DNA from 4 places in the Bradyrhizobium sp. AZCC 1678 genome. Region 4 is predicted to be linked to each of the others. Evidence: predicted binding sites of a transcription regulator. Region 4 holds the regulator's gene; each other region holds the start of a gene.
What was found. Region 4 encodes PhoB, which activates phosphate uptake and scavenging genes when phosphate is short. Its sites were predicted from a motif close to TGTCATNNANCTGTCAT; they were not measured.
Positions count from the first base shown of each region.

Region 1 (7,867 bases), 2.0 Mb from region 4:
CCTTGGTGCGCGCCTCGACCACTTCATTGCCCTGGATGAAGCGCACGCCGACGGCGCGCCCCTGCTCGACAATCAGCCGGTCGACCAGCACATTCTTTTCCAGCCTCAGATTGCTGCGGTTCAGCACTGGCTTGAGGAAGCCGCGCGCAGAAGACCAGCGCCGGCCGCGCTTCTGGTTGACGTGGAAATAGCTGATGCCTTCATTGTCGCCGGTGTTGAAATCGGCAATGCGCTTGATGCCCATTTCCTCGGCGGCGTCGCCGACCGCGTCGAGAACCTCCCAGGACAGTCGGGGCGCTTCGATCCGCCAGCCGCCGCCGGTGCCGTGATGTTCGCTCTCGCCCAGGAAATGATCCTCCAGCCGCTTGAACAGCGGCAGCACGTCGTCATAGCCCCAGCCGGTCATGCCGAGCTGCCGCCAGTGATCGTAATCGGCGGCCTGTCCGCGCATCGAGATCATGGCGTTGATGGCAGAGGAGCCGCCGATCACCTTGCCGCGCGGATAGGCAAGTGCCCTTCCATTGAGCCCGGGCTCCGGCTCGGTTCGAAACATCCAGTCCGAACGGGGATTGCCGATCGCAAAGAGATAGCCGACCGGGATGTGAAACCAGATCCAGTTGTCGTTGCCGCCGGCTTCCAGCAGCAGCACGCGGTTTTTCGGGTCGGCTGAGAGCCGGTTGGCCATGATGCAGCCGGCCGTGCCCGCGCCAACCACGATATAGTCGAAATCGCCTTCAAGCCGTTTCGGCATTTCTCAGTTTCCACCCGTTGACGCCGTCATGCCCGGACAAAAGCGCGAAGCGCGTCTTCGCGCCAGATGTTCCAGGCATCCACGTCTTTTCTTGGTCGTTTATTAGTCAGACGTGGATGGCCGGGACAAGCCCGGCCACGATGGCGAGGCGGGAGGGTGTGCCGTCAGGGTGCGTTGGTTGGACCGCCCCTTGCATGCTACAGGGACAGAAGCGTTCAAATCCGGAAAGCCTGTTATCTCCATGCCCATCGTCAACCGTGTCGCCGAGTTTCAACCCGACATCCAGGCCTGGCGCCGGGATATTCATGAACACCCGGAACTGCTCTACGACGTGCACCGCACTGCGGCATTGGTAGCGGACCGATTGCGGGAGTTCGGCTGCGACGAGGTTATTACCGGTATCGGCCGCACCGGCGTCGTCGGCGTCATCAAGGGCAACCGGCCCGTCGGCAACGGCGACGTGAAGGTCATCGGGCTGCGGGCGGATATGGACGCGCTGCCGATCGAGGAGGCGACCGATCTGCCTTACGCTTCCAGGACGAAGGGCCTGATGCACGCCTGCGGCCATGACGGCCACACCGCCATGCTGTTGGGTGCGGCGCGCTATCTCGCCGAAACCCGCAATTTCGCAGGCGATGCGGTCGTGATCTTCCAGCCGGCCGAAGAGGGCGGCGCGGGCGCGGTTGCGATGATCAAGGACGGGCTGATGGACCGTTTCGGCATCGAGCAGGTCTACGGCATGCATAACGGTCCGGGCATTCCGGTCGGCTCGTTCGCGCTGCGGCCCGGTCCGATCATGGCCGGAGGCGATGCCGTCGTCATCAAGATCGAGGGGCGGGGCGGGCACGCCGCGCATCCGAACAAATGCATCGATTCCGTCCTTGTCGGCGCGCAGTTGATCACGGCGCTGCAGTCGATCGTGTCGCGCAGCGTCGATCCGCTGGAATCGGCCGTCATTTCGATGTGCCAGTTTCACGCCGGCCACGCCCGCAATGTGATCCCGCACACCGCTGAGCTGGCGGGCACCGTCCGTACTCTGAACGGCGACGTGCGGAAGATGGTGGAACGGCGGGTCCGCGAGGTCGTCGCCGGCGTGGCGCAGGTCACCGGCGCCAGGATCGATCTGACCTATGATCGCGGCTATCCGGTAACAGTCAATCATGTCCAGCAGACGGATGTCGCGACGCGGGCAGCCCGCGAAATCGCCGGCTATGCCAATGTACAGGTGATGCCGCCGCTGATGGCGGGCGAAGATTTCGCCTTCATGCTGGAGCAGCGGCCGGGTGCGCTGATCTTCTGCGGCAACGGCGACAGCGCAGGGCTGCATCACCCCGCCTATAATTTCAACGACGAGGCGATCGTGTTCGGCACCTCTTACTGGATCAAGCTGGTCGAGAACACGCTGGCCGCGTGAGGCCGCCCAAGGCCTCGCTGGGCTAAGGGCTTCGCCGGGCTTTCCAGCTCTGGTCGGCCAAGCTTCCGGGTGGAATGGGGGCTCTGCGGCAGCGTGCTGGGTGGACCGCCGCTTGCATGCTACAGAGGCGTTACTGTTCCAACCTGAGGTTCGAGAAAGTCCCATGCCCATCGTCAACCGCGTCGCCGATCTGCAACCCGATATTCAGGCCTGGCGCCGCGATATCCATGAAAATCCTGAATTACTGTACGACGTCCACCGCACTGCAGCATTCGTGGCGGACCGCTTGCGCGAATTCGGCTGCGACGAGGTGACGACGGGCCTCGGCCGCACCGGTGTCGTCGGCGTCATCAAGGGCAAGCAGCCCGGCAAGGGCGAGATCAAGGTGATCGGGCTTCGCGCCGACATGGACGCGTTGCCGATCGAGGAAGCGACCAACCTTCCCCATGCCTCCAAGACGCCGGGCCTGATGCATGCCTGCGGCCATGACGGCCACACGGCGATGCTTTTGGGTGCCGCGCGCTATCTCGCCGAAACCAGGAATTTCGCCGGCGACGCGGTCGTGATCTTCCAGCCGGCCGAGGAGGGCGGTGCGGGCGCCGCCGCCATGATCAAGGACGGTCTGATGGACCGGTTCGGCATCGAGCAGGTCTACGGCATGCATAATGGCCCGGGGATTCCGGTCGGCTCCTTTGCCATCCGCCCCGGTCCTGTCATGGCTGCGACCGACTCGATCGACATCAAGATCGAAGGACTCGGCGGCCACGCCGCGCGCCCGAACAAGTGCATCGATTCCGTGCTGGTCGGTTCGCAGTTGATCACCGCCCTGCAATCGATCGTAGCGCGGACCATCGATCCCCTGGACTCGGCCGTGATCTCGATCTGCGAGTTCCATGCCGGCAACGCGCGCAACGTGATCCCGCAGACCGCCGAACTGCGCGGCACCGTGCGGACGCTGACGCCGGAAGTCCGCGAAACGGTCGAGCGGCGCGTCCGCGAGGTGTGCGAGGGCGTAGCCAAAATGACCGGCGCCAAGGTCGATCTCGTCTACGAGCGCGGCTATCCCGTCACCAAAAACCACGCCGAGCAAACCGACTTCGCTACGCAGGTGGCCAGGGAAGTGGCCGGCGCCCAGAACGTCCACGACATGCCGCCGCTGATGGGCGCGGAAGATTTTTCCTATATGCTGGAAGCGCGGCCGGGCGCCTTCATCTTCTGCGGCAATGGCGACAGCGCAGGGCTCCATCACCCCGCCTATGATTTCAACGACGAGGCGATCGTGTACGGCACCTCGTACTGGATCAAGCTGGTCGAGAACAAGCTGGCCGCGGCGTAAGGGCGCCTCGCTCCTCTCTTGAACTTCCATCGTACGTGAAGTCGAATGCATATCAAAGAAGGCCCGTATCTCCAGTACGGGCCTTCCTTATTTGCCGCTCAGCCGCGACTTGAGATGCCGATAGGGCGCCTCAGGGCCCGGATGAACAAACAAAGACACGGCTAAAATCCCAGCCGTGTCCCGGCGCTACCGTCTACGGTCCGGCGGCACTCAGTAGCGCGCCGGCACGTACATTTCGGGCGGTATCGGTCCGCGGCTATATTCCGGGTTGCGAACCCGCGCCGGCAGAACCACCCGGTCCTGCTTGATTTCCTGGTAGGGAATTTGTTCGAGCAGATGCGCGATGCAGTTCAGCCGTGCCTTCTTCTTGTCGTCTGCCTCGACTAGGTGCCAGGGAGCTTCCGGAATGTGGGTACGCTCCAGCATCGCTTCCTTGGCCTTGGTGTATTGCTCCCAGCGGCTGCGCGATTCCACATCCATCGGGCTGAGCTTCCACTGCTTTAGGGGATCGTGGATCCGCATCGTGAAGCGCAAATGCTGCTGTTCGTCGGTGATGGAAAACCAGTACTTGATGAGGATGATTCCGGAGCGTACGAGCATACGCTCGAATTCCGGCACCGACCGGAAGAATTCTTCGACGTCGTCTTCAGTGCAAAAACCCATCACGCGCTCGACGCCGGCGCGGTTGTACCAGCTGCGGTCGAACAGCACGATCTCGCCGCCGGCCGGCAAATGCGAAACGTAACGCTGGAAATACCATTGCGTGCGCTCCCGCTCGTTCGGCGCCGGAAGCGCCGCGACGCGGCAGACACGCGGATTGAGCCTCTGGGTGATGCGCTTGATGACGCCGCCCTTGCCGGCGGAATCGCGCCCCTCGAAAATCACCACCACCTTCAGCTTGTGGTGCTGCACCCAGGTCTGCAATTTTACCAGTTCACCCTGCAGACGGAATAATTCCTTGAAGTAGACGCGCCGATCGATCGTCTCTTCTTCCGTATGGTCGGCAAATTCATTGGTCAGCGCATCGAGACGATCGTCGTCGATTTCAAGTTCCAGTTCCTCATCGAAACTATCCAGCATTTCCGCCTGAATGCGGTCGTGGATGGTGCCATTCGGGGGCCTTTTGGTCATGGCGGGCTCCAGCTGCAGAACTATTGGGTTCGCATGGTGTGCGAACGTCGGTGTCCTGCCGTATCATCGGTCAGGGCACTTTGCGGAAAGCAAAAGGCCGGAGTTTGGTTCCGGCCTTCCGCTACCTGTCGAGGCTGCCCGCATGACAGCGACCCGATCGCACCGCCGATACTCAGAACAGATTCGAGAACAGCACGTAGAGGCCTGCCGACAGGCAGATCGCGGCCGGCAGCGTCAGCACCCATGCCATCAGCAGGTTGCGGATGGTCGCCATCTGCAGGCCGGAACCGTTGGCTGCCATGGTGCCGGCGACGCCGGACGACAGCACGTGGGTGGTGGAAACCGGCAGGCCGAACACGTCGGCGACGCCGATCGTCGAGGCGGCAACAAGTTCGGCGGACGCGCCTTGCGCGTAGGTCAGATGCGACTTGCCGATCTTCTCGCCGACGGTGATGACGATGCGCTTCCAGCCGATCATGGTGCCCAGCCCGAGCGCGATCGCCACCGCGATCTTGACCCAGAGCGGGATGAACTTGGTGGCTGAGTCGAGCGAGCCCTTGTAGGCCTTGAGGATGTCGACCTCTTGCTTGTTCAGGTCGTTTTCCTTGTCCTTCATCAGGAAGCGGATCGCTTCCGAAGTCAGGTACATGTCGTTACGGGTGTTGCCGACGGCTTCCGCCGGCACCTTGTTCAGCGAACCGTACTTCTGGACCTGGTCGCCGATATCCTTCACCAGCACGGCCAGCGAGGGGTAGGTGCCTTCGCTGATCTTGCGGGCGGCGACGTATTGCGTCACCGCGGGCCGCGGGTCGCCGATGATGCTATGGCCGGCGCCCTTGGCGGCGATCACCTTGGAGGCGGCTTCCGAGGTCTTCTGGAACTGCACCACCTGGGATTCCGGCAGGGCACGGTTCAGAGCGTAGGCGGTCGGCACCGTGCCGATCAGGATCAGCATGATCAGGCCCATGCCCTTCTGGCCGTCGTTGGAGCCGTGCGCGAAGCTGACGCCGGTGCAGGTCGCGATCAGGACGCCGCGGATCCACAGCGGCGGCGGCTTGTTGCCTTCGGGCGCGGCATACAGCGCCGGATTGCGGACGACGAACTTCAGCACCAGCAGCAGGATCGCCGCCATGCAGAAGCCGAACAGCGGCGAGAGCAGCAGCGCGTAACCGATCTCGGTCGCCTTGGTCCAGTCGACACCCGAGGTGCCGTCGCGGCCGCGCATCAGCGCGTTGGCTATGCCGACGCCGATGATCGAGCCGATCAGCGTGTGCGAGGAAGATGCCGGCAGGCCGAAATACCAGGTGCCGAGATTCCAGACGATGGCGGCAATCAACAGCGCGAACACCATCGCAAAACCGGCGCTGCTTCCGACCTGGAGGATCAATTCCACCGGCAGCAGCGAGACGATGCCGAAGGCGACCGCGCCGGAGGAGAGCAGCACGCCGAGGAAATTGAAGAAGCCCGACCACATCACGGCGAATTCCGCCGGCAGCGAATGGGTGTAGATCACGGTCGCGACCGCGTTGGCGGTGTCGTGGAAGCCGTTGACGAATTCGAAGCCGAGCGCGATCAGGAGCGCCACGAACAGCAGGATATAGGGCAGGTAGGCGGTGACCCGCATGCCGGTCGCGTCGATGTCGGCGTAGATGCTGTAGGCGACGTACAGCAGCCCGGCGGCGAGGATGCCGCAGAACAGGATCATGGTCAGCGGATTGAAACCCTTGTCGAGGTTCGGCCGGGAGGCCGGCTGGACGGGCGCCGCGTCGCCCATCGATGGATTGAGAGCAACATCGGTCATTCTGACACCCCGCCGAAATAAACTGACTGAGGGAGCATTTTTGACTGAGGGACTTGAAGGTTGGATGACAGGCAGCGATTGGCTCGGCCTGGGGGCAGACGATGCAAGGCGCGTCGGCGCGGGCGTATGCCTTGGCGCCGGATGCTTCTCCTTGGAATCGTTGGGCCATTGGCGAGGCGGTGCCGCGCGATGGCGCAGTTCCCGTCCTTATCAATGCGGGTTGAAGCAATGCGGATTGAACTATTCCGGTCGCGTGCGGCCGAGGGATTGCGCGCCGCTACCTCTCACCGTTTCCTCATGCCGTCGCCTCTCGTATGGTCGGCTTCGCGGCGGAAGAGTGGGTCGCGCGCTGCACGGCGCCGGGGCTGAAGTGGACCGCGCAGCGCGTCGACCGTATGGGAGCGTCATGGCGTGACCAGACGTCCCACATTCCCTTGAGAATGCGATTGTGTCTTCTATCAATTAATGGTTGCAGATGGAATTGTCAATTTTTCCCGTTATATTTCACCAATAATTGCGGCTGCCGGATTGGCGGAATTCAGGCCGCATGTGCTGATTTTCGCAGCACGTCGGCGGCTATTTTGAGGTCCTGGACGAAGCGCCGGTATTCCCGCGCCTTGGCCTCGGCGTCCGGCAATCGCAACAGATAGGACGGGTGCACCGTCACCAGCGCCCTGGTGCCGTCGTCGAGATCGATCGGGCGGCCGCGGTTCTTGTTGATCGGGGTAATTTTCCCGAACACACTTTGCGCTGCGGTAGCGCCCATTGCCACCACCAACTCGGGTTTGATCGCGGCGAGTTCCCGTTCGTACCATTGCCGGCACGCCTTGATCTCCGGCGTATTCGGCTTCTGGTGCAGTCGGATCTTTCCGCGCGGCACGAACTTGAAATGCTTGACCGCATTGGTGACGTAGACCGTGCGGCGGTCGATCCCGGCCTCTTCCAGCGCGCGGTCGAGCATTTGACCCGCGGGACCTACGAACGGTTTTCCGGCAATATCTTCCTTGTCGCCGGGCTGCTCGCCGACCAGCATGATCCGCGCCGTTTGCCGGCCTTCGCCGAATACGGTCTGCGTCGCATCCTTGTAGAGATGACAGGCGCGGCAATCGGCGGCTTCCTCGCGCAGCATCTCAATATCGTCAGCCTGTTTGCGGGCCATTTCGCTCGCCGTGTCGTTTGCTTTGGGCGGTTTCAGGGGGTTAATCAACGAGGCCTCCGGCAGGTTCCGCCAGTATTTCCGTGGCATCTCCTTACTCGTCGCCTGCACTTTCAGCCGGGCCGGATTGAAAATGCTGGCGTAATAACTCCGCCAGGTTTCCTCCAGCCGATCCGCGGTCGGAGCTTCGCTCTTGGCGACGCCGGGTGTGATCGAGACGGCATGGCCGTCCCAATGCGCGCAGACGTCAGGCGTCAGGATCGACCAGGGCATGTCGG
Region 1 covers NZ_JAZHSE010000001.1:3,319,680-3,327,546, forward strand. Annotated here, with positions in the region: gene V1294_RS15680 (GMC family oxidoreductase) at 1-751, opposite strand, end outside; gene V1294_RS15685 (M20 aminoacylase family protein) at 993-2,165, shown strand; gene V1294_RS15690 (M20 aminoacylase family protein) at 2,329-3,501, shown strand; gene ppk2 (polyphosphate kinase 2) at 3,712-4,632, opposite strand; gene V1294_RS15700 (inorganic phosphate transporter) at 4,805-6,433, opposite strand; gene V1294_RS15705 (UdgX family uracil-DNA binding protein) at 6,972-7,867, opposite strand, start outside.
Region 1: V1294_RS15700 (inorganic phosphate transporter) is a predicted target of PhoB. The motif match lies at 6,487-6,503, and genes of this name have one in related genera.

Region 2 (7,867 bases), 6.0 Mb from region 4:
CGCCGAAGCCGTATACGTCCATCCCGCCTTTGCGCTGACCCCCGTCGCGGCCAACAAGAGCTTCATCTCCATGGAAGGCCTCTATCTGCTCGGCTTCGGGCCGCGCACGGCGGCAGCCGCACGCGATCTCTCGATCAAGCTGTATCCGGCGCTGGCGCCGCAGGCCGAGAAATTCAAGCCGGCGGCACTCTCCGCAAACTGCCGGCAGTGACGGCGCTATCCGACAGCACGGAACGGGCGAAGCGCCGCAGCGGATACGCGTTGCGCCCTCCTGCTTCGCTGACCCTCCTCTGTCTGTTGGCGGCACTTGCCGGTGCGGCGCTGGTCGCACTCACCATGGGCGCCGCCGGCATTCCGCTGGCGCGGCTGCCGGCCGCGCTCGGGCTGTGGGCTGACGCCGTCCCCGGTCCAACGCTCGCGCGCGACCAACTCGTGCTGTGGTCGATCCGGATTCCGAGGATTGCTGCGGCGGCGATGGTGGGCGCTCTGCTCGCGGCATCCGGCGCGATCATGCAGGGGCTGTTTCGCAATCCTCTGGCCGATCCTGCCCTCGTCGGCGTTTCCTCCGGCGGCGCGTTCGCGGCCGCCGCGGCGATCGTATTCACCGACAGCCGGTTCGGCCAGAGCCTCCACTTTATGCAGAATCAATTGTTGCCGCTCGCAGCCTTTATCGGTTCGCTGGCAACGACGATCATCCTCTACTCCATCGCCAGCCGCTCGGGACGGACGTCGATTGCGATCTTTCTGCTGGCGGGAATTGCGATTGCCGCCATCGCCAATGCCGGCGTCGGGTTACTCGTGTTCATCGCCGACGATCGCCAGTTGCGCGACATCACGTTCTGGATGCTGGGCTCGCTGAGCGGCGCAACCTGGCCCAAGCTCGCCACGCTGGCGCCGGTGCTGGGGCTCGCCTTGATCGCCTGCGTCTCGATCGCGCGCGGGCTCGATGTGCTGGTATTGGGCGAGGCCGAGGCGTTTCACAGCGGCGTCGATGTCGAACGCTTGAAGCGGATTTCGATCGTGCTGGTGTCGGCAATGACGGGCGTTGCGGTCTCGGTCTGCGGCGTCGTCGGCTTTGTCGGCATCGTGGTGCCGCATCTTTTGCGGCTGTTAATTGGCCCAGCGCACCGGCTGCTGCTGCCGGCCTCGATGCTATTCGGTGCGGTGCTGCTGGTGGGCGCCGATGCGCTAGCCCGCACCATCGTGGCGCCCGCGGAAATGCCGATCGGCATCCTGACGGCGGCGATCGGTGCGCCGTTCTTCTTAGGCATGCTGTTGCGCCAGCGCGGGCTGGTTTCGCTATGACCGCGATTCTCGAAGCGCAATCGATCTCGATGGTGGTCGGGGGCGCCACGCTGGTCGACGGCATCGATCTGAAAATTGCAGCCGGCGAGATGGTCGCGATCGTTGGCCCCAACGGCGCCGGCAAATCGACCCTGCTGCGGATGCTGTCCGGCGATCTCCGCCCGACGCGCGGGCAGATCAAATTGAAGCAGCGCGAGATCCATCTCTATCCACCGCGACAGCTCGCTTATCACCGCACGATGCTGTCGCAGCATGTCAACGTCACCTTCCCGTTCACGGTCGAGGAGATCGTCCATATGGGCGCAGGCGACACCGGCCGCGCCGCCGCGCAACGGCTGGTCGATGCCGCTCTCGACGAGGTCGGACTCACGCATTTCAGTCACCGGCAATTGCCGACGCTCTCCGGCGGCGAGCAGCAACGCGCGCATTTTGCCCGCGTTCTGGTGCAGCTCGCCTGCGGCGAACAACAGCACGGCCCCGGCCTGCTGCTGCTGGACGAGCCGACCTCCAGCCTCGACATGCGCCACCAGATCGATCTGGTGGAGACGGCAAGAGGGCGCGCTCAGAATGGCACGGCTGTCATCGCCGTGCTGCACGACCTCAATCTGGCGATGCGTTTCGCCGACCGGATCGTGCTGCTGCATCGCGGCAAGCTCGCCGTCGACGGCGGCCGCACTGACGCGATCACGGCCGAGACCATCCGCCGGATTTTTGAGGTAGACGTCACGATCGACTACACCGATCAGGGCGTGCCGTTCCTGCTGCCGCAAACCATGCGGCCCGCAGGCCCGCCCTAGAGCCCGGTTCTGATTGAATCAGAACCGGCTCTAGGTTTTTGTTTTGACGCGTTTTCTTGACGCGAACCGGGGCCCGCTTCGCTGGAAAACGCTGTGACGGCATAACGCCGCAAGGCTTATCCAACGGCGTTACAGGTTCTTCACAGAACTGTCAGCCAACTGTAACAGCCGCTCCGCAAGACACAGCGCGCCATCATTCACAGGAGGTCCGCCATGCGCGTGTCATTGCTCTGCTCCGTCGCGTCGATATTTCTGGCCAGCGCCGCCTTCGCCCAAGGCGAAGGGGAGTTTCCCGCCACGCTGAAGGGCCACGCCGTGCTGCCGGCGCAGAGCTTCATCGATGCGCCCACGGACGCGCCTGACGATCTCAAAACCACCGGCAAATACACCACCGGCAAGCGCGTCGACACCGTCGGCAGCGTGATGGGCAAATCCTACGAGCGGCCGACCGGCGTATCGCTGCCGTTCAAGGGCCAGCCGCTGCAGGGCCATTCCGGCATCAAGGTGATGCCGGACGGTTCGTTCTGGGTGCTCACCGACAACGGCATGGGCTCGCGCTACAACTCGGCCGACTCGATGCTCTATCTCAACCGCCACAAGATCGACTGGGCGACCGGCAAGATCGAGCGGCAGGAAACCATCTTCCTGCACGATCCCGACAGGAAGGTGCCGTTCCGCATCCTGCATGAGGACACCGCAAAACGTTATTTCACCGGCGCCGACTTCGACACCGAAGGCTTTCAGATCATCGGCGACACTTTCTGGATCGGCGACGAGTTCGGGCCGTATGTGCTGAAGGCCGACAGGATGGGCAAGATCCTGGCCGTGTTCGACACCATGGCTGACGGCAAGCCGGTGCGCTCGCCCGACCATTGGTCGGTGCAGTCGCCGGGCGCACCCGGCGCGAGCTACACCACGGTCAATCTGCGCCGCTCCAAGGGCTATGAAGGTTTTGCCGCGTCGAAGGACGGCAAGTTCCTCTACGGCCTGCTGGAAGGCCCGCTGTGGGATACCGAGAAGAAGGATTTTGAAAAGGTCGACGGCAAGGAAGCCTCGCGGATTCTCGAATTCGACGTTGCCGCCGGAAAATTTACCGGCCGCTACTGGCACTATGCGTTCGAGCAGAACGGCAACGCCATCGGCGACTTCAACATGATCGACGCGTCAAGCGGCCTGATCATCGAGCGCGACAACGGCGAAGGCACCGCGGACAAGGCCTGCCCGCAGGGTCAACGCGGCGAAAACTGTTTCCCCGACCTCGCCAAATTCAAGCGCGTCTACAAGGTAGAATTCTCCGACGCCAATGTCGGCAAGCCGGTGCGCAAGATCGCCTATATCGACCTGATGAAGATCAAGGATCCCGACAAGAAGGCGCGCAAGCCGCTCAACGACGCCGTCTTGACGTTCCCGTTCTTCACCATCGAGAACGTCGACCGCGTCGACGACACCCATATCATCGTCGGCAACGACAACAATTTGCCGTTCTCGTCGAGCCGCGATCCGAATAAGGCCGACGACAATGAGTTCGTGCTGTTGGAAGTGGGTGAGTTCCTGAAGGCGAAGTGACGCTGCCCCTTCTCCCTCTCCCCGTGAAGAACGGGGAGAGGGAGAAGTCCGTGGCGAGCACTGCCGCATAAGCACAGAGCGCCCTACCCCGCCGGCACCATCACCACGCCCTTGTCCTTCGGCCAGCGTATCCGCCAGGCGAAGTTGATGTCCCTGACCTCGCCCGCCTTCGCCTCAAAAGCCCATTCCAGCACACCGCGCCTGTCGCGGATGTTGCTCGCGGTCGGCGCTGTCGTCGACGGCAACATCTCGACCACGATGTCCTCGTTCTCGCTGACCGGCAACTGATCCTCGATCGCGATCCGGATCGGGAAATCATGGCCGTTGCGCACATTGGTCTTGAACGCGCGTTCATCGGTCTTCGACGTCGTCACGATCAGGCCGGCCGAGCCCTCGTTGCGTTTGACGACGGTGCGCTCGATCTTGATCTTGTCGTCGGCGCCAAACCCGAGCCGAACGGTTTCATCCTTGCTGGCGGCGGCCATCAGCCCGCGGCCGACGAAGACACCGTCGCGATAGATCGAAACCCGGCCGGGCAGCAATGGCGCGTCCTCGGTCTGCTTGAAACTTGCTTCCAGGAACGCGGTCGGATCCAGCACCGGCGCCGCGCGCACGGCGAGATCGGGCGCGATGGTCGCGGTGGAGACGCGCAGGCTCTTGGCGCCTTCGCTGGCGCCGAGGCTGACGCGACCGGGAATCTTGAACACCACCTGGAAGCCGCTGACGTCAGCCGCGGCCTGTTGCTCGGCCGCCTTCTCCATCACCGGCTCCTCGGCTTTCCCCCCGCTAGCGCGGAACTGCCTCGACCTCTCCGGAGCTGGCGCAGCCAAGTTCATCGCAGTATCCGATACGGAGCCCGCGGCCACCGGGCGCGGTACTTGCGGGTATTGAACGACGAGCGACTTCAGGTCGGGCACGTTGCCGCCGCGCGCGGTGCGCACGGTCGAGACGCTGAGCGCGACATTGGACCAATCCTCGCCGGTGTTTTGGGTGATTTCGGCGCGGCGCACCAGTTCGAGCGCAGGCTTGCGGTCCTTGGCGCCGGTGTCGAGACGGGCGTCGTAGAGCGGCGTCCAGCGCGCGTTGCGCACGGCATAAGTCACGCGCAGCGTCGCTTTCGTCGCGGCGGCTGCCGCGAGCTCGATCCGGACTTCCAGTCTGCTCGGCGGCTTCTGCGCCCGGTCCTGCTCGAGACGCGCGATTTCGCGGTCGAGCTCGCGCTGCTTGCGCCCGGCGTCGCGGATCGCGGCGTCGGCGCTGGCGATTTCATCGCCGACCGCGGCAAAGGCCGCGCGCCATTCGGAAATCGGCCGCGCCTCACCCTTGTCGCCGATGCCGGTCGGAGAGGTATCCGCAAATCGCTCGGCGAATTTGCGCCGCGCGGTCGCGGCATCGATCGCGCCTTGCAAGTTGGCGCGCTCGTCCTTCAGCGCCTCGATGCGCTTGTCGAGTTCGGGCAGGTTGACCGGCGGCGCCGCGCGCGGCGGTTTTGCGTCGATCGCGCCGATCGTGAGTTTTGCGCCGGCTTCGCCCTCGACCCTGAGCGATGACGGATCCAGCGCGAGCGGAAAATCCTTGAGAACGGCGAAATTCTCGCCCGCCGGCAGATCGAGCGAGATAATCCGCGTGACGCTGGCGCCATCGGGATAGACGGTGACGGCATCGACCGCCGAACTGGCGGCCAACTCAGCCGCCCGCACCTCACCCGCGCCGAGCGCCGTGAGCAAGACGAGGCTCGTCGTAGAAAAAACGTTCGCAATCAATCGCATGGATACCCTCCTGAACCGTTCGCCGGATGGCGACGCGCAACAACGCCCACCACCACTCCCGGTCATGAGACGCAGCGAGGGAGAAACTGGTTCGATCGAGATTTCCATGTGGCTTCGCCGCGGCGGGACCGCGGCGAAGGATAAGCAATCCCCTCACCGAAGGGAAAGAGCGATGCGCGGTTAGAACACCAGCGCCTTGGCCTGCTTCACCTGGGGCAAGGCTTGCACCTTGCTCAGCACGTCCGCCGGGACCGGCCCGTCGATCTCGACCAGCGCGATGGCGTCGCCGCCCTGCTTGGTGCGGCCGAGATGGAAGGTCGCGATGTTGATCTGGGCCGCGCCGAGCAGGCCGGCGAAGCTGCCGATGAAGCCCGGCTTATCCTCGTTCGTAACGTAGATCATCGACTTGCCGAACTCGGCATCGACCCGGATACCCTTGATGTCGACCAGCCGCGGCTTGCCGTCGTGATAGACGGTGCCGGACACCGAGCGTTCCTGCCGCTCGGTGGTGACGGTGACCGTGATCAGGCTTTCATAGTCGCTCTGTGCCGCGCGCACGATTTCGTCGACCACCATGCCACGCTCCTTCGCGACGACCGGCGCGGAGACCACGTTGACGTCGCCCAGCATCGGCCGCAGCAGGCCCGACAGCACCGCCGAGGTGATCGCCTTGATCTTCATCTCGGCGACATGTCCCTCATAGGTGATCTGGACTTTCAAAATTCCGCTCTCGGTGAGCTGGCCCGCGAACGAGCCGAGCTTTTCGGCGAGCTCGATGAACGGTTTCAGCTTCGGCGCTTCTTCGGCCGTGATCGAGGGGAAGTTCACCGCGTTCGAGATCGCGCCGGTCAAGAGATAATCCGACATCTGCTCGGCAACCTGCAGCGCCACGTTCTCCTGCGCTTCCGTGGTGGAAGCGCCGAGATGCGGCGTGCAGATCACGTTGGGATGGCCGAACAACACGTTCTTGGTGGCGGGCTCCTCGACGAACACGTCGAAGGCGGCGCCTGCGACATGCTTGGAATTCAGCGCGTCGAGCAGCGCCTGCTCGTCGACCAGGCCGCCGCGCGCGCAGTTGATGATGCGCACGCCCTTCTTCATCTTGGCGATCGCCGCCGCGTCGATGATGTTCCTGGTCTTCTCGGTCAGCGGCGTGTGCAGCGTGATGAAATCGGCGCGCTTGAGCAGTTCGTCGAGCTCGACCTTCTCGACGCCAATGTCCTTGGCGCGCTCCGGCGACAGGAACGGGTCGAACGCGATCACCTTCATGCGCAGGCCAAGCGCGCGGTCGGCGGCGATCGTGCCGATATTGCCGCAGCCGATCACGCCCAGCGTCTTGCCGGTGATCTCGACGCCCATGAAGCGGTTCTTCTCCCACTTGCCGGCCTGCGTCGAGGCGTCGGCCTGCGGAATTTCACGCGCCAGCGCCAGCATCAGCGTGATCGCATGCTCGGCGGTCGTGATCGAATTGCCGAACGGCGTGTTCATCACGATGATGCCCTTGGCGGTCGCCGCCGGTATCTCGACATTGTCGACGCCGATGCCGGCGCGGCCGATCACCTTCAGCTTCTTTGCTTTCTCGATGATCTTGGCGGTCGCTTTCGTCGCGGAGCGGATCGCAAGGCCGTCGTAGTCGCCGATGATCTCGGCGAGCTTGTCCTTGTCCTTGCCGAGATTGGGCTGGAAGTCGACCTCGACGCCGCGGTCTTTGAAGATCTGCACGGCAGCGGGAGACAGCGCGTCGGAAATGAGAACTTTGGGTTTGGACATTGGTGTAATCCTTCACACCCTCCCCTGGAGGGGGAGGGTCGGCGCGAAGCGCCGGGGTGGGGTGAAACTGTCGCTGCGAACTCTGCGTGCGTCGGGTGTGGAGAGATCACTCCACCCCGACGCACCCTTCGGGTACGTCGACCCACGAGCGAGCTTTGCTCGTCTCGGCCCCCTCGAGGGGAGGGTGACGATCAAGCCGCCTTCGGCAGCGCTGCCCTGGTCTCGGCGAACGCCCAATCGATCCATTGCGTCAGCAGCGCGACGTCGGAGGCTTCCACGGTGGCGCCGCACCAGATCCGCAGGCCCGCCGGCGCATCGCGGTAATAGGCGAAGTCGTAACCGGCGGCTTCCTTCTCCACCAGCGCAACCAGCTTCTTGGAAAACTCCGCCTGCGCGTCCGCGTTGAGCGAGGTGATCGCAGGATCCGTGAACTTCAGGCACACCGAGGTGTTAGAGCGGATCGACGGCTCCTTCGCCAAGAAATCGATCCACGGCGTCTTCGCCTTCCAGTCGGCCAGCACCTTGGTGTTGGCGTCGGCGCGCGCGATCAGCGCCTTGAGGCCGCCGATCGATTTCGCCCAGTTCAGCGCATCGAGATAATCCTCGACGCACAGCATCGATGGCGTGTTGATGGTTTCGCCCTCGAAGATGCCCTGGTTG
Region 2 covers NZ_JAZHSE010000001.1:7,284,076-7,291,942, forward strand. Annotated here, with positions in the region: gene V1294_RS34655 (heme/hemin ABC transporter substrate-binding protein) at 1-211, shown strand, start outside; gene V1294_RS34660 (FecCD family ABC transporter permease) at 262-1,305, shown strand; gene V1294_RS34665 (heme ABC transporter ATP-binding protein) at 1,302-2,102, shown strand; gene V1294_RS34670 (esterase-like activity of phytase family protein) at 2,316-3,668, shown strand; gene V1294_RS34675 (mucoidy inhibitor MuiA family protein) at 3,752-5,437, opposite strand; gene serA (phosphoglycerate dehydrogenase) at 5,618-7,207, opposite strand; gene V1294_RS34685 (phosphoserine transaminase) at 7,399-7,867, opposite strand, start outside.
Region 2: V1294_RS34670 (esterase-like activity of phytase family protein) is a predicted target of PhoB. The motif match lies at 2,252-2,268, and genes of this name have one in related genera.

Region 3 (7,867 bases), 4.1 Mb from region 4:
CCGTCCGGCGACCGGCAAGAGCGATGCCTTCAATGGGAAACCGAACAACAGCACTTCCGAAATTACCCCCGTCATCGGACATGAAGCAGACATGCCAAGATCGACGCGAATGACTCATCTCCGACATCACCTCGCCCGCAGGCCCTCACAGAACCGCTCCTGCCCTTTGGTGGCGCGGAAGGAAGAAGGCCGCCAGCTAAGGCGGCCTTCAATCCGGCACGCCCGTTGTCCGAATAGCTATTGAGGTACCCCCTCAACGGCGTAGCTGCGGAACTTCGCCATGCTGTTGCGGAGCGGCAAGAGGTCTTTGAAGGCCGCCGAATCGCGATACGCTTGGATTTTCTCAACGCTATCCCACTGTTGGATAACAACGCGTGCTTTCGGCGGCTCTCCTTCGATTGTCGTGGTCTTACCTCCGGCGGCAAGGAACTTGCCGCCAGCAGCTTTGATGGCGGCCTGAGCCTTCGGGACGTAGTCCTTCACGTAGGCCTCCATGTTCGAGGGCTCGATTTCAACGACTTGGTATACCGGTGGCTTAGCCTGGGCATGGAGTCCTTCAACCGCGACTGCACCGAGTCCGAAGCCCGCCAGCATCGCTAATGTCACTGAATGGTGAGTCTTCATGACGTTTCTCCCTTGTCACTGCGAAAAGGTCGTGCTGGCTCGCACGACCGTGCGATTGCGAAAAGGCACCGGCTAAAAGATCGTCGGTCTATTGAAGTGCGACGCCTGCCGACAGCATCGACGCTGCCAATACGAAACGGGGACTTCGGCACGCCCCAGTGGCAGCTCGCGGACTAACTCGATGTCCGTCCACTCAGCCTATAACGTCGGCCGGGTTGTCGGAAGAGTACAGGACAGACTAGGCCCTCGCGTTCCAGTCTCTCTCGCTGAAAGGCGTGGCGCGGCCGGCCGATGAATCGATCTCAGTGCCCGGCCAGCGTCTTGTACGCGGCGATGGCGCGCTTGAGGTCGTCGTATTCTTCGCAGGGAAGCAGGCAAAGATTTTCCAATGCCACCAACAATTGCTGTGCCTTGGCCGGTTCGCCCAGTACCAAATAAGCTTCACCGAGATGCTCATGCGCGCTGCGGTGGCGGGCATTCAACAGCAGTGCTTTCTGATAATGGCCAATCGCTGGCCCCATCTGACGCATCCGCCGATAGGCGTAGCCGATGTAGTTCTGGATATCGGCATTGGTCGGGTCACGCAGTGCCGCGAGTTCGAACGCCGCGATTGCGCCACTCCAATTCTCTGCGCGCAGCGCCTTTTTGCCAGCCTTGAAATCGGGATCGAGTTGGGCCCAGTCGGCGTCCGGTGCAACGGAGGCCATGGAGGTGCAGATCGGCCAGGCTTCGGCCGTGGCGGCGGTCTCAACCGGACGGTCGCGTACGCCGACCAGCGGTGCGATCGCGGTCCGCCAGCCCGGCGTTATGATATGGGCGGCCACGCCGCTCACGAGCACGCCGAGCATCATTGCCAATGCGACTGCGCGGATCATCGCTGTCTTCTCGAACTGATGGCTGCCGGGCGCCGGGCCGGCAGCCAAGGGACTATTTTCGCGCACTACCTATCGTGTCATCCTGGCGCGCATATGCCCGGGCCACACGGATTTCCTGCCGCTCCGTATCGGCATTGCTGGCGAGGTTCACCAGCTTGTCAAAGTAGTCGGACGCCTTTTGACGATCACCGGCGCTGTCGGCGGAGCGGGCGGCTCCCCAGAATGCGCGGAAGCGGTTGGGCGTCTGCTTGAGAGCGGTCTCGAACTCGTTCAGGGCCGCGGCGGGCTGGCCCGTCTCAAGGAGTAGTTCGCCAAGCAATTCGCGGAACGGATAGAGACGATTCTCCATCGCCACATGCTTGACGCTGCCATCTTCGCCATCGGCGGCGGCGCGCATGAACCGCTGCGCCTGATCGGTCGCGCCTTCCTTCAGTGCGATCCAGGCCAAAACGGCAAGCATCTGCTCCTCGGTCCGGTCCGCCCAGTAGGACTGGTCGGCGCGCTGCAGTGTCGTTTGCAACGCCTTCATTGCTTCGATCTCTGCTTTGGCGCCCGAGAGATCGCCGGTGCGCGCCATGCCCAGACCGCGTGTAAAGCGGACCAACGAATCCGCCATGGGATATTGGGTGGCGGTTATCGGCAACGCGGCAGCGCCGGCCCAATCCGCCCGTTCCAGGACGTAACGCGCCGGCATCGCGGCCTTGGCGGTAAAATGAACGAAGTTGATCGGACGATCGCCGCGGTCGGCGGTGGCGAGCGACTTCTTGATCATCGCCTCGGCCTTGGCATCCTGCGCGAGTTGCAGATGGGCGTAGACCGAAAAATCCGACGCGTGATAGTAGTCGGGCTGGATCTCGAGCGACGACGCGTTCGAGGCGATGGATTCTTCCCAAAGCCCGACCATCGAGTAGATATGCGACGGCATGTGCCGGGCGTGTGGCACGGCCGGCGCAATGCCGGCATAGCGCCGCGCCGACGCGATTCCCTTCTCGGCAAGCGGCGCGAAGTCGTAGGCGTGGATGAGGTAGTGCGTCACGCCTGGATGCTGCGGATTCTGCTCGAAGAGTTTCTCCAACAGCGCCGCCGACCTGATCTGATTGGCGTAGGTGAGATCGCTCTTCGGTGCCGAGGCTTGAAGCGTCAGCGCGTAATAGACCTGCGCCTCGTAGTCATCAGGATAGGTTTGCGCCACCCTCTCCATCGCGGCACTATAGGCTGCCAGTCGGGCATCCACGGCCACCTTGTCATGATCGCGGAAATAGACGCCAAGGGCATCGATCCAATCGCGCTCCCGCTGCGTCTTCGCACCCGTTGCCTGCGCTTTTTCGATTGCTTCCCAACCCGCCTGGGCCTCGGCTCGCGTCGGCGTAGTGGCAAGGGTGTTACCGAGGCGATCCATCGCCACGCCCCAATACGCCATGGCGCAAGTGGGGTCCTGCTTCAGGATCTCTTCGAATTTGCGGCGGGCAATCAAGAACCAGTACGAATGGAGCATGGCGACGCCGCGGTCGAACTCGACTTGCACAGCTGGGTCGCAGGAGGTAGCGAAGGTTACCTTACCGAGCTTGTCGTCTTGCTGGCCGATTGCGCCGCTGATGAGCGCCGCACTGATCAGGCCGGCGGCAAATAAGGTTCGTCCCGATTTCGCGTTCATCGTGAGTCTCCTCTGGGCCTTGCGAGTGATCGTCCGTAAGCTTGAGTGATCAGATACCTCTCTGTCCCTCATTCTCCAGTTTCGACCTATTGCCCTGTGTCCGTGCGTTACACGCACCGGCCACTGCGCGGCACTTGCGCGTGCAACCAGTCTTGAATGAATGTGCGATGCTTGCTGTTGAAGGCACCGACGTCGCCCCCAATCACAGGATTTCGGCACGTCTATCTGGCGCTGATCGACCGAAGTCTAACTCTCTTTCCACGCCCTCGAAAGAGCGGAGAGTTGAGTAGCGGAATGTGCACAAAGGCGGGCATTTGACCGCAGCTTTGGATCCATAGGTTCCGCGCCGGGGTGGGCGGAGCGAAGCGTGCCAGCCGGGGCGATGCCTGCTTCGCGGGCATGACGGCAGAGGCTCGTGTCACACCATGATCGGCCTACAGCGCCTTGGTCCGCCTGAGCAGCCACCAGGTCAGTCCTCCCGCGGCGATCACCAGCAGCAGCGCGTACCAGGTGCCGCCGTCGCCGCTCTGGAACGGCATGTCCTTGGTGTTCATGCCGAAGAAGCCGGTGACCAGCGTCGAAGGCAGCATGCACGCGGTCAGGACCGACAGCGTGAACAGGCGGCGGTTGGTGATCGCGGTCATGCGGCCGGCGATCTCGTCCTGCAGCAGCCGCGCGCGCTCATAGACCGCGCTGAACTCGTAGTCGAGCGCGTCGAACTTCTGCGCAAGCTTGCGCATCGCCGACAGCAGGGTTTCGGATTCGACGTCGTCTCCAGGCGGTGAAACAGCGCCCGGATCTGCGAGAGCTGCCGCCGCGTGCGGATTGCTTGCAGGCGCACGCGGCCGAGCCGCAATCGCTCTTCGTCGATCTCGTCGTGCAGCACATGATCCTCGACGATGTCGAGCTCGTCGCCGAGGCCCGCCGAATAGCGTCCGATCACATCGGCGAACTGGTCGACGATCGCATCGAACAGCGACACCGGCGTGGGAAACTTGCGGCCGCTATCGATCGCACGCCGTGTCAGCTCGATCGCGCGCAGCGGCTTGCGCCGGGCGGTGATCATCAGCCTTGACGAGATCGCAAAGTGCACCCGCAGGAGATCGTCGCCCTCCTGCATGAACTGCTGATGCAAGTCGGGCAAAACGCCGGCGATCTCTTCATTGAAGATATCGAGGCGGATATGCTCGTCGGCATCGAGCAGGGTCTCACGCGCGACATCGGACAGCGACGCACTCCTGGCGAGCCAGTCGTGGCAGCGACGGTTGGCCAGGTTGAAATGCAGCCACAGCCAGCCGTGCGGATCGGCGAGTTCCGCATCGAGGTTGGCGACGTCGAGCTTCGTCGCGGAGCCGTCGCTCGCGAAGCGATAGGCGGAGATGATGCCGATGTCGGCGAGGGGCTGGTCCATCCGCTAACCCGTTGCTGGTGAGAAGCGGGCCATGCGTCAACGCAGTGACAAGCTGATGGCGACTACACCCCATCGAAGCTCTGGAGACAAGCTTTTGATTCAATTGAGCAGTTCATCGGGCGTGCGGTCGCTGATCTTTCTGAAATTGGATCGCAAGCCGTTGCATAGCTCCCCGGCCAGATCTGCAATTCTCGCCATACAGTGGGGTATTGCCCCAAAGGGCAATGCGCCTCCTACGATGTTTTGGTAGGCTAGAGCAGCCTGACAAGGACTCGTCGTGTCTGAACCTCAAAAGTAACGTCAGGCCGTCGCTTCGGGCCGGCGTTGAACGTGCCCGATTGAACCGCTGCGCTGGTCGAAGGCGTCGTCAGCCGCATCTGAACGACAACGCGAAGGAGCCGACAACTTGACTTAAATGGAGCACCCGAATGACACACATAATGCGAGCGTGTTCAGTACTCATTGCGGTCACGCTAGGCTTGGTAGCAGTAGCGACGCCGGCACCTGCCCAGAACCAATGCGTGGTGTCGGGATCACCGCCAGCAGGCTGGGGCTTTAACTCGATCGGCTATATCATGATCGCTTCCAGGGGCAGTTGTTTGTTTACCATCAATATTTCGGGCGAAATATTGAGTTCGAGAGTTTCACAAAGACCGGCGCACGGGAAGTTGCAAAGGCTCAACAGGTCCTCTTACGTATACACATCGCAGGCAGGATATAGAGGCAGCGATGCTTTCTCCGTTCAAGCGACAGGCAAGAGTCCGACCAGTTCCGGCACGTCAGTAGCTACCGTTAACGCAACCATACAATAGTCGTTCTAACCCTCCGTCAGGATGATCGCCCGCTGTGCGAACCATAGCGGGTGGTAAAGCGGCGCCGATGTGCTGCAAAAGTCAGTGCCATAACCAAGTCAGTGCCATGAACAAGCATGATTCAGAAGCATTCGATATAGCAATGATGCGCCGCTGCGTTGCTCTGGCACAATCCGCGAGTTCAAGGAGGGAATACCCGTTTGCAGCCGTCATCGGACGACGAGGCGAATTCATTTGCGAATCGTTCAATATGGTCAGAAACGAACGAGACGTTACGCGGCACGCTGAGATGGTCGCGATTTCTTCAGCTCAGAAAAAATTAGGGTCAACGAGCCTTGATGAGTGCACGATCTATTCAACTATTGAGCCCTGCGCGATGTGTTCTTACGCCATCCGGGAAAGCAGGATCGGCAGAGTGATATTCGGCCTGCGATCCCCGGTAATGGGCGGTAACTCACGATGGAATATTCTAACCGATGCCGGTTTGTCCTCAACATTGCCGGAGGTGTTTGCTTCCCCGCCCGATGTCGTGTCAGGATGTCTGCACGACGAAGTTCAGAAGGTTTTTCAGAAGCGGAATCCGTTCATTTGGGAATTCGTGAAAGCTCGAAGGATATTTGTAGATGGCTCCGGAGATGATCTCGCCGGGACTTTAAAAGGCAAGATACGAATTGGGCGCGGCTCGCGCCTTGCAACTTGGGCAAGGGTTTTAGTTGTTGATCGCCTTTGGCGCGGTTAGGATTCTTCACATCCGCTGATGACTCTGAATTGGTTTGTTGGGTCTGTCCCTCTTGGATTGTTGTCTCCGACGCGGCTCTTAGCGCGCCTCAAGGGCGGCATAGGCTACGCATGAATGGGAACTTCGCCGTCGCTGCGGCTTCGAGATATCCATAGTCCGGAGGTCAGGCAGAAGGTCACGGGCCGAGGTTCGCGATTATTCTTTGCCGCATCGCGTAACAGTTAATCGACACGTCGTGGGCAGGGTCTAGAGAAGGTACGGGATGATCATCTTGGTTCGCTGTCGATAGACCTCGAAGCGCTCGCCAAATGTACGGCTGAGCAGTTTCTCCTCCGCGCGGGCGCGCCAGGCCAAGGTCGGGACGATCCCCGACAGCGCAATAAAGAGAGCCGGCCAGCTGCCGAAGGCGAGCGCTTCGCCCATGACGAGCAGTGCAAGGCCCAGATAGATGGGGTGTCGCACGAGGCGATAAGGGCCGGTTGTGACGAGGCCGGTGCTCTGATCTGCTTTGGGCGCGAAGCTCCAAGCGGCACCGAGCTCGGCCCGGCATCTGACGACGAGAGCGGCGCCCACTAGCGCAAGAAGGGACCCTGACAGCGCCAGCAGCAGTGCCGTGAAACCGGCGGGGCTGCTGGAAAAGATCAGAAGCGAAAGGAAGAACAGGCCGAAAGCAGTGAGGTTCGCCACCAGCGGTGCTCGGTCGCCACGATCCTGACGTGCTCGCGTCTTGGCTTGTCCGCGAGACCAGCTGACTGTCAACAATGTGAGTCCCGCAAAGGCGAGCAGGGCGACGATACGCAGGACGATGGTCAGTGTTAACATTTCTTAGGCGCCGAGTCGCATCAGATAGAGCGCGATGGGTAGCAGTAGTATGGAGAGCACATAGCTCACCGCAAGGGCAGCGACCGGCCGGTTCCAAGCATTCTTCGGAATGAATATCATTCCGCCCTTCTCAAAAGGGTGTCTAGCATTGTTCAGCGTGAAAATTCCGCTGCCTTTCATAGGATAGAAGGCTCGTCCATCCGCAAGTGTCGGTGGATCGGAATGCCCCCACCGACCGGCACCTGCCGGGACCCAAGGTGAGAGTTGTCGGAGCCTATGGCGGGGCAGACCTTGATGCAGTGCGTAGGTGGGCAAAGCGAAGCGTGCCCACCGTTGACGCCGCGAATGTTGATAGATGGTGGGCACGGCGTTTGCGCCTTTGCCCACCCTACGGACTGAATCCGTCTACAATGACTCAGGACGATCAAAAAGGTAGACGACCAAATGATGATCGCCTGAAATCAGAGCGTCGAGGTGAATCCCATGGTTTTCTGGATAGCGAGCGTGGTTGGATTGGCGATCGCCTATCTCTTCGGTTCTACGCCCACGGGCTATCTGGCGGGGAAACTGCTCAAGGGCATCGATATCCGGGAGCATGGCTCCAAGTCCATTGGAGCAACGAACGTATTGCGGACCCTGGGGAAATGGCCTGCGTTGGTGGTGCTCCTGGTAGATGTGCTGAAAGGTGCGGCGGCGATCGTCTTTGCCCGCTGGTTTTATCCCTGGTTCTATGCATTGCCGTCCGTCACGCCACCGGCAGCGCTTGATCTGCAAACCTGGGTGCCATGGGCTGTTTGCCTGGCCGGACTTGCCGTGTTGATGGGGCATGGCCGTTCGATTTGGTTGAATTTTACAGGCGGCAAATCCGCTGCGACGGGGCTCGGCGTGTTGCTGGCGATGTCCTGGCCGGTAGGTTTGGGTGCTGCGACG
Region 3 covers NZ_JAZHSE010000001.1:5,365,928-5,373,794, forward strand. Annotated here, with positions in the region: gene V1294_RS25685 (DUF1330 domain-containing protein) at 238-624, opposite strand; gene V1294_RS25690 (hypothetical protein) at 927-1,547, opposite strand; gene V1294_RS25695 (hypothetical protein) at 1,552-3,372, opposite strand; gene V1294_RS25700 (CorA family divalent cation transporter) at 3,588-3,893, opposite strand; gene V1294_RS25705 (CorA family divalent cation transporter) at 3,794-4,564, opposite strand; gene V1294_RS25710 (nucleoside deaminase) at 5,483-6,115, shown strand; gene V1294_RS25715 (methyltransferase family protein) at 6,362-6,937, opposite strand; gene plsY (glycerol-3-phosphate 1-O-acyltransferase PlsY) at 7,421-7,867, shown strand, end outside.
Region 3: V1294_RS25705 (CorA family divalent cation transporter) is a predicted target of PhoB. The motif match lies at 4,609-4,625, and genes of this name have one in related genera.

Region 4 (7,867 bases):
TGTGGACGCAGCGCTGGGCGCCGTCGGCCGATCCGCCTGTTCTCGGCGCGCTCGGCCCGATCTACGGCACGCTGATCACCTCCGTGATCGCGATGATGATCGCCATTCCCGTCGGCCTCGGCATCGCGATTTTCCTCACCGAGATCTGCCCGATCTGGCTGCGCCGCCCCATTGGACTTGCGGTCGAACTGCTCGCCGGCATTCCCTCGATCATCTACGGCATGTGGGGCTTCTTCATATTGGGCCCGTTCCTGGCCAACACCTTCCAGCCCTTCATGATCAGCGTGTTCGACGGCGTCCCCGTGCTGGGCACGATCTTCGCGGGTCCCCCTTCCTATCTCAGCCTGTTCAACGCTGCGCTTATTCTCGCGATCATGGTGCTGCCCTTCATCACCGCAATCTCGGTCGACGTCTTCAAGACGGTGCCGCCGGTATTGAAGGAAGCGGCCTATGGCGTCGGCTGCACCACCTGGGAAGTCGTCCGCAACGTCGTCATCCCCTACACAAGGGTCGGCGTGATCGGCGGCATCATGCTGGCGCTTGGCCGCGCGCTCGGCGAGACGATGGCGGTCACCTTCATCATCGGCAACTCGTTCAAGATCCAGTCCTCGATCTTCGCGCCGGGCACCACGATCTCAGCCGCCATCGCGTCCGAATTCGCCGAGAGCGACGGGCTGCATCAATCCGGCCTGATCCTGCTTGGTCTCTTGCTGTTCGTTCTGACGTTCTTCGTGCTCGCAGCCGCGCGGCTGATGCTGATGCGGCTGGAAAAGAAGGCGGGGAACTAGCACCATGAACCCGATTTACGCATCCCGCCGCCGCAACAATATCATCATCAAGTTCCTGTGCCTGGGAGCTGCGCTGTTCGGCGTGACCTGGCTGGCGCTGATCCTGTTCACGCTGTTCTACAACGGCCTTGCCGGCTTGAATCTTGCCGTCTTCACCCAGGATACGCCGCCGCCGGGTTCGACCGATGGCGGCCTGCGCAACGCCATCATCGGCTCGATCATGATGACCGTGATCGGGGTCGGCATCGGCGCGCCGCTCGGCCTGTTCGCCGGCACGTACCTCGCCGAATACGGCAAGCACGACAGGCTCACCTCGGTGATCCGCTTCATCAACGACATCCTGCTGAGCGCGCCGTCGATCATTATCGGCCTGTTCATCTACGGCGCCATCGTGGTGCCGATGGGCGGCTTCTCGGCCTTTGCCGGCTGTCTGGCGCTCGCCGTGATCGTGATCCCCGTCGTGGTGCGCACCACCGAGGACATGCTGGGGCTGGTGCCCAATCCGCTGCGCGAGGCGGCCTCCGCGCTCGGCCTGCCGCGCTCGCTGGTGATCCGGCGGATCGCCTATCGTGCGGCCCGCTCAGGCCTGATCACCGGCGTGCTGCTCGCCACCGCCCGCGTCGCCGGTGAAACCGCGCCGCTGCTGTTCACCGCGCTTTCGAACCAGTTCTTCAGCCTGGACATGACCAAGACGATGGCCAACCTGCCGGTCACCATCAACAACTTCGTGCAGAGCCCCTATGTCTACTGGAAACAGCTCGCCTGGAGCGGGGCGCTCTTGATCACGCTCACCGTACTTGCCCTGAATATTGGCGCGCGCATTCTCGGCGCCGAGAGGACATCCAAATGACCGATCTCTCCGTATCCGTGAGTTCCGCGAGCGGGCCCGTTCCGCAGGTGGCGCTGCCCGAGGCCGCGCCCAAGGTGACCGCCCGCGGCCTGAACTTTTACTATGGCGACCATCACGCGCTGAAGAACATCAACCTGACGCTCGGCACCCACCGCGTCACCGCCTTCATCGGCCCGTCCGGCTGCGGCAAGTCCACGCTGCTGCGGATCTTCAACCGGATGTACGATCTCTATCCCGGCCAGAAGGCGACCGGGCAATTGATGCTCGACCAGACCAACATCCTCGACCCCAAGCTCGACCTCAATCTGCTGCGGGCCCGCGTCGGCATGGTGTTCCAGAAGCCGACGCCGTTCCCGATGACGATCTACGAAAACATCGCCTTCGGCATCCGCCTCTATGAGAAGATCTCCAAGTCCGAGATGGATGGCCGGGTCGAGAAGGCGCTGCGCGGCGGCGCGCTGTGGAACGAGGTCAAGGACAAGCTGAACGCCTCGGGCCTCTCACTGTCCGGCGGCCAGCAGCAGCGGCTCTGCATCGCGCGCACGGTCGCGGTGCGGCCCGAGGTGATTTTGTTTGACGAGCCGTGCTCGGCGCTGGACCCGATTTCGACCGCCAAGATCGAGGAATTGATCCAGGAGCTGGCGGAGGACTACACCATCGCCATCGTCACCCATAACATGCAGCAGGCGGCCCGCGTCTCGGACAAGACCGCCTTCATGTATCTCGGTGAGCTGATCGAGTTCGACGACACCAACAAGATTTTCACCTCGCCGAGCGATCGACGCACCCAGGACTACATCACCGGCCGGTTCGGTTGAGGAGATAACACATGGCTTCTGAACACACCGCCAAGGCATTTGACAGCGATCTTCAGGAATTGACCCGCCTGGTCGCCGAGATGGGCGGCCTGGTCGAACGCATGATCACCGAATCCGTCGATGCGCTGATCCGCCGCGACGTCGCGCTCGGCAAGCGCGTTGTCGCTGCCGACGTTGAAATCGACCGCCTGCAGCATGCAATCGAGGAACGCGCGGTGCTGACCATCGCGCGGCGCCAGCCGATGGCGATCGACCTGCGCGAAATCGTCGGCGCCATGCGGGTTGCCACCGATCTGGAGCGGATCGGCGACCTCGCCAAGAACATGGGCAAGCGGGTTGCCGCGCTGGAGAACGATTTCCAGCCACTGAAGCTGATCCGCGGCCTCGAGCACATGACCGATCTGGTGCAGTCGCAGGTCAAGTCGGTGCTGGATGCCTATGCGGCGCACGACCTGCCGGCGGCGATGGCGGTCTGGAAGGGCGACGAGGAAGTCGACGCCATCTGCACCTCGCTGTTCCGCGAACTTCTCACCTACATGATGGAAGATCCGCGCAACATCTCGTTCTGCATTCATTTGATGTTCTGCGCCAAGAACATCGAACGGATCGGCGACCACGCCACCAACATCGCCGAAACCGTATTCTACATGATCGAGGGACAGCAGATGCTCGACCAGCGCCCCAAGGGCGACATGACGACGTTTGCGACCACGATACCGAATAGCTGAGGGATACAAGAATGAGCGCGCGCATAATGGTGGTCGAGGACGAGGAAGCGCTGACCACGCTGTTGCGCTACAACCTCGACGCTGAAGGCTATGACGTCGAAACCGTCGCCCGCGGCGACGACGCCGATACGCGGCTGAAGGAGCGCGTGCCGGATCTCGTCGTGCTCGACTGGATGCTGCCGGGGCTGTCAGGCATCGAACTCTGCCGCCGCCTGCGCGCCCGGCCGGAGACCAAGCAATTGCCGATCATCATGCTCACGGCACGCGGCGAGGAGAGCGAGCGGGTGCGGGGCCTGGCGACCGGCGCCGACGATTACATCGTCAAGCCGTTCTCGGTGCCGGAGCTGCTGGCGCGGGTGAAGGGCCTGTTGCGGCGGGCAAGTCCCGAGCGGCTCGCCACCGTGCTCACCTATGGCGACATCGAACTCGACCGCGAAAAACGCCGCGTCGCGCGTTCGGGCCGCTCCATCGATCTCGGCCCGACCGAGTATCGCCTGCTGGAATTTTTTCTCGAGCATCCCGGCCGCGTCTTCAGCCGCGAGCAGTTGCTCGACAGCGTCTGGGGCCGCGACATCTATATCGACGAGCGCACCGTCGACGTCCACATCGGCCGCCTGCGCAAACTGCTCAACCCGGGCCGCGAACAGGACCCGATCCGCACCGTGCGCGGCGCGGGGTATGCGCTGGATGACAGGTTTGCGAAGGTGGAGTAGGGCGCGACCGAAGTCAGCCCCGCGCAAGAACGATATCGAAATTCAGAACGCGATGGTCTGCTCCATCTTCCGATGGAAGTGGCTCTGCAATCAGCAGATCGGGACGCAGCGCAGCGTTGAGCAGCCTGTCGCAGGCATTGAGCGGCTCGCCGGGAAAATACATCTGGGTGATCAGCCGCTCGAATCGGCCGTGAACTTCGAAGTGGATATGAGGCGGGCGCATCCAATCTGGACCTGCGGGATAAGCTCCAGGCTTGACGGTTTTGATCCGATAGACGCCGTCGTTATCAGATAGAATGCCGACGCAACCGACAAAGCGTGGATCGAGCGGCGCGGGATTGAGGTCGTTGGCATGCACGTAGCGGCCAAAAGTGTTGGCCTGCCAGATCGTGACGGGTACCCCGCGAACGGGTTCGCCGTCGAGATTGAGCACCCTCCCTGTGACCTCGATGATTTCTCCCTGCGCACACCCTTCGAAACCCCTGACCGAGGTCAGGTCGGCTTGTGAGGCTGGCGTCTGCCCGGTCGGGAAGTAGGGACCGAGAATCTGGTCCGGTGTCCGGTGCAGCCGCGTGCCCGTTGAGTTGTCCATGACCCCCTCAATCTTCTGGCGTAAAGCCGGAGGCCTGGACGATTGGGCCCCAGCGGTCGAAATCGGATTTGATCAGTTGCGCAAATTCCTTCGGCGTTTGGCCGGCGGGATCTACGGAAAGCTTGGCCAAGGCCGTTTTGAAGGCGTCGGTGTTCACCACCGCGCGGATCGCCTCATTGAGGCGGTTCACCGTTCCGGCAGGCGTATTTGCCGGAACGAAGACGCCAAACCACTCGTTGGCTTCCAGCGCGGAATATCCGGCCTCCCGAACCGTCGGCACATCGAGAAGCAGCGGGGATCGTTGCGATCCAGTTGTCGCCAGTGCCCTTATGGCGCCGGATTGCACATGCGGCAGTGCAGTGCCGATTGGATAGATCGTAGCGGCGATTTGACCGCCGATCAGATCCTGAATGCCGCCGGGGCCGCCATAGGGCAGATGCACGAATTCGAACCTGCCCGCTTTGGCCAGGCTCACGCCGGTGAAGTGCAGCATCGACCCGGCCGCCGCCGTACCGTAGGTGGCTTGCTTGGGATTAGCCGCGCACCATTTCACGAAATCGGCCAGCGTCCTGACGTCGGCAGGCACCATCGGACCGATGGTGATCAGAAATGGAAAGGAGCAGACTGTAGTGACGGGAGCGAAATCCTTGAACGCATCATAGCCCAGCGACTTGTAGACGTGGGGAAAAACGGCGAAGCTGGAGGCGGGCGTCAGGATCATCGCCGTGCCATCGGCCGGGCCGCTTTTCAGCGCGCCGAGCGCCAGACGCCCGCCGGCGCCGGGACGATTGTCGACGATGAATGAAAGTGATTGATCCTTCATTCCCTCAACGAGCCTCCTCGCAATCACGTCGATCGTGCCCCCCGCACCGAACCCCACCAGCATCCGCGAAGCTGTCTGGGCGCTCGCCATGCGGATCGCGTCGGGGACAATGGCGGCGAGGCCGCCCGCGCACGCCATCGATACGAATCTTCGCTTCGTGATCATGTGATCGTCCTTCTCCAGCGAATTTGTCCGGTCGGTCATCATCGAACCGCCGCCAACTCTGGTCCGCCGGGGCATTATCTGGTAGACCGAAAATTGCGGCATCCCTGTAACCGCTGGGTTAAGCCCGAATGGACTGGTCGGATCGAATTGGCCGCCGCATCAAGTTGCGGGACCTTCATATTGTGATGGCGGTTGCCGACACCGGCAGCATGGCGAAGGCGGCTGCCAGGCTCAGAATTTCACATCCTGCCGTCTCCAAGGCGGTATCCGAAATTGAAGGCACGCTCGGCGTGCGATTGTTCGATCGAGGCTCGCAGGGCGCCGAACTCACGGCCTATGGCGAGGTGTTGCTTCGATGCGGCATCAATGTCTTCGACGAGATGCAACAAGGCCTTCGCTCGCTCCAACATTTGTCCGATCCAAACTCGGGCGAGGTGAGGGTGGGATGCACCGACATCATTCTGCACAGCCTGGTGCCGGCTATCGTGCGGGAATTTTCCAAGGCACATCCCGGCGTTCAGCTTGACGTGAAGCTGACCAATCCGGGTGGACATCAAATTCAGGAACTGCGCGAGCGCAAAATTGATCTGCTGATTACGAGAGCCACGGGACAGCACGAGGACTTCCATTCCGAAGTCCTGTTCGATGAACCCTTTGTCTTCGTTGTGGGGGCGCAAAGTGAATTGGCGCGAAAGCGCCGAATTGACCTCACGGACATCATTAAGGGCAATTGGGTCCTGCCACCCTATGACAGCGCGCCAGGCGCGCTCGTTGGCGAGGTATTTCGAGCGAATGGCTTTTCGCCACCGAAGCCGTTGGTCAAAACGATAGCTATTCAGCTCACCGTGTCGCTTATTGCGAGCGGAGAATTTGTAGGAATTCTTCCCATGTCCGTCGCGGCATTAAGCGCGCATCAAGCCGCTTTGAGGGTTTTGCCGTTAAAATCGGCGGGCCCACGGATTTCGGCCGAAATCGTATTTTTGAAGAATCGAACGCTTGGCCCTGCGGTCGCGTCGTTTATCGATTGCACGCGGGAAGTCACGAAATCGCTTGTCCGCGTGCGGCGTTGATTGTTGAAACGGGCTGGCGCACCAGCCAAACCTGACCACGAACGTCTGTGGTTATGGGTCCCGGCTCAAGGCCGGGACGATAGCAACTACCGCGTCGGCTTCGGCTGCTGCCTGCGCCGGTCGGCAGCCGGCTGATACGCAACGCGCGAGTGATGCGCGCAATAGGGCAGGCCCGCGAGTGCCTTGCCGCCGCAGAAGAAAAATTCCGGGCTTGAGGGATCGCCGACCGGCCAGTGGCAGGTGGCTTCGTTCAGTTCGAGCAGCGACAGCCGCTGGCTCATAGGCACCACATTGTCGACGGCGATCGGATCCGGCTCCATCTCGACCTCGAAGGCATGCGCCAGCGCGGTGTTGCCGCGCGAGACCGGGCGCGACACCCGCATCATCTGCTGGGCCGGACGCGCCTTGCGCTGCCGCGGGGCGGCCGAGGAGGGGCTCTTGGCGCGGCCGGACAAGCCCAGCCGGTGCACTTTGCCGATCACTGCGTTTCGCGTCACATTTCCGAGTTCCGCGGCGATCTGGCTGGCCGATAATCCGGCTTCCCAGAGCTTTTTCAGCTGCTCGACGCGATCGTCGGACCAGGTCAATACCGTCATCGTATTCTTCCCTTCGCATCGCGCCGGCCGATCAGGGGCAGCGCTGGCGACGTCATTCGTCTCTAAAATCCCTGCGGTCAGAATCCCTTAGCCCTCGCCGGGCGCGGAAACCGGCCCGAACGTCTACGCTGTACAAAATGGACTCTTGGGATCAGAACTGCCGCACGAGATGTCGTACCCGACAGCCCAAAAGCTACAATATGGCGTGACTCCGGCGCAAGAGTCCGGGCCCGCGCGTCCACATGTTCCGACATCTAGGCATTGCACTGCGTGTTTTCCACCACACCGCAATCCTACGGATTCCCCCATCTTGCAGTGCAGGAAAGGCGGCTTCGTGGCGTGTTGACAGCGCCCCCCGCCCACATAGAATGCCTCCCACGTGCCGCCCTTAAGAGGCGGCACGTTTCGTTTTCGCAAGACCGGCCGTTGCCGCCTTCGCGCCACTGCACGCGTGTGCTCCGCGGCAGGTCTTGAAAGCGGGTCTCAAACCTTCAGTGCAAACCATTTGTGATCGCCATGACCAATAGCGCCACGTCGCATCTGCTCCCCGTCTTCGCCAGGGTCGATCTCGGCTTCGAACGCGGCGAGGGCTGCTGGCTGACCGCAACCAATGGCGAGCGCTATCTCGACTTCACCTCGGGCGTTGCGGTGAACGCGCTGGGTCATTGCCATCCGCACCTGATCAAGGCGCTGCAGGAACAGTCGACAAAACTCTGGCACATGT
Region 4 covers NZ_JAZHSE010000001.1:1,292,888-1,300,754, forward strand. Annotated here, with positions in the region: gene pstC (phosphate ABC transporter permease subunit PstC) at 1-788, shown strand, start outside; gene pstA (phosphate ABC transporter permease PstA) at 793-1,638, shown strand; gene pstB (phosphate ABC transporter ATP-binding protein PstB) at 1,635-2,456, shown strand; gene phoU (phosphate signaling complex protein PhoU) at 2,468-3,184, shown strand; gene phoB (phosphate regulon transcriptional regulator PhoB) at 3,196-3,897, shown strand; gene V1294_RS06100 (protocatechuate 3,4-dioxygenase) at 3,911-4,489, opposite strand; gene V1294_RS06105 (tripartite tricarboxylate transporter substrate-binding protein) at 4,497-5,516, opposite strand; gene V1294_RS06110 (LysR family transcriptional regulator) at 5,606-6,547, shown strand; gene V1294_RS06115 (GcrA family cell cycle regulator) at 6,634-7,143, opposite strand; gene V1294_RS06120 (aspartate aminotransferase family protein) at 7,660-7,867, shown strand, end outside.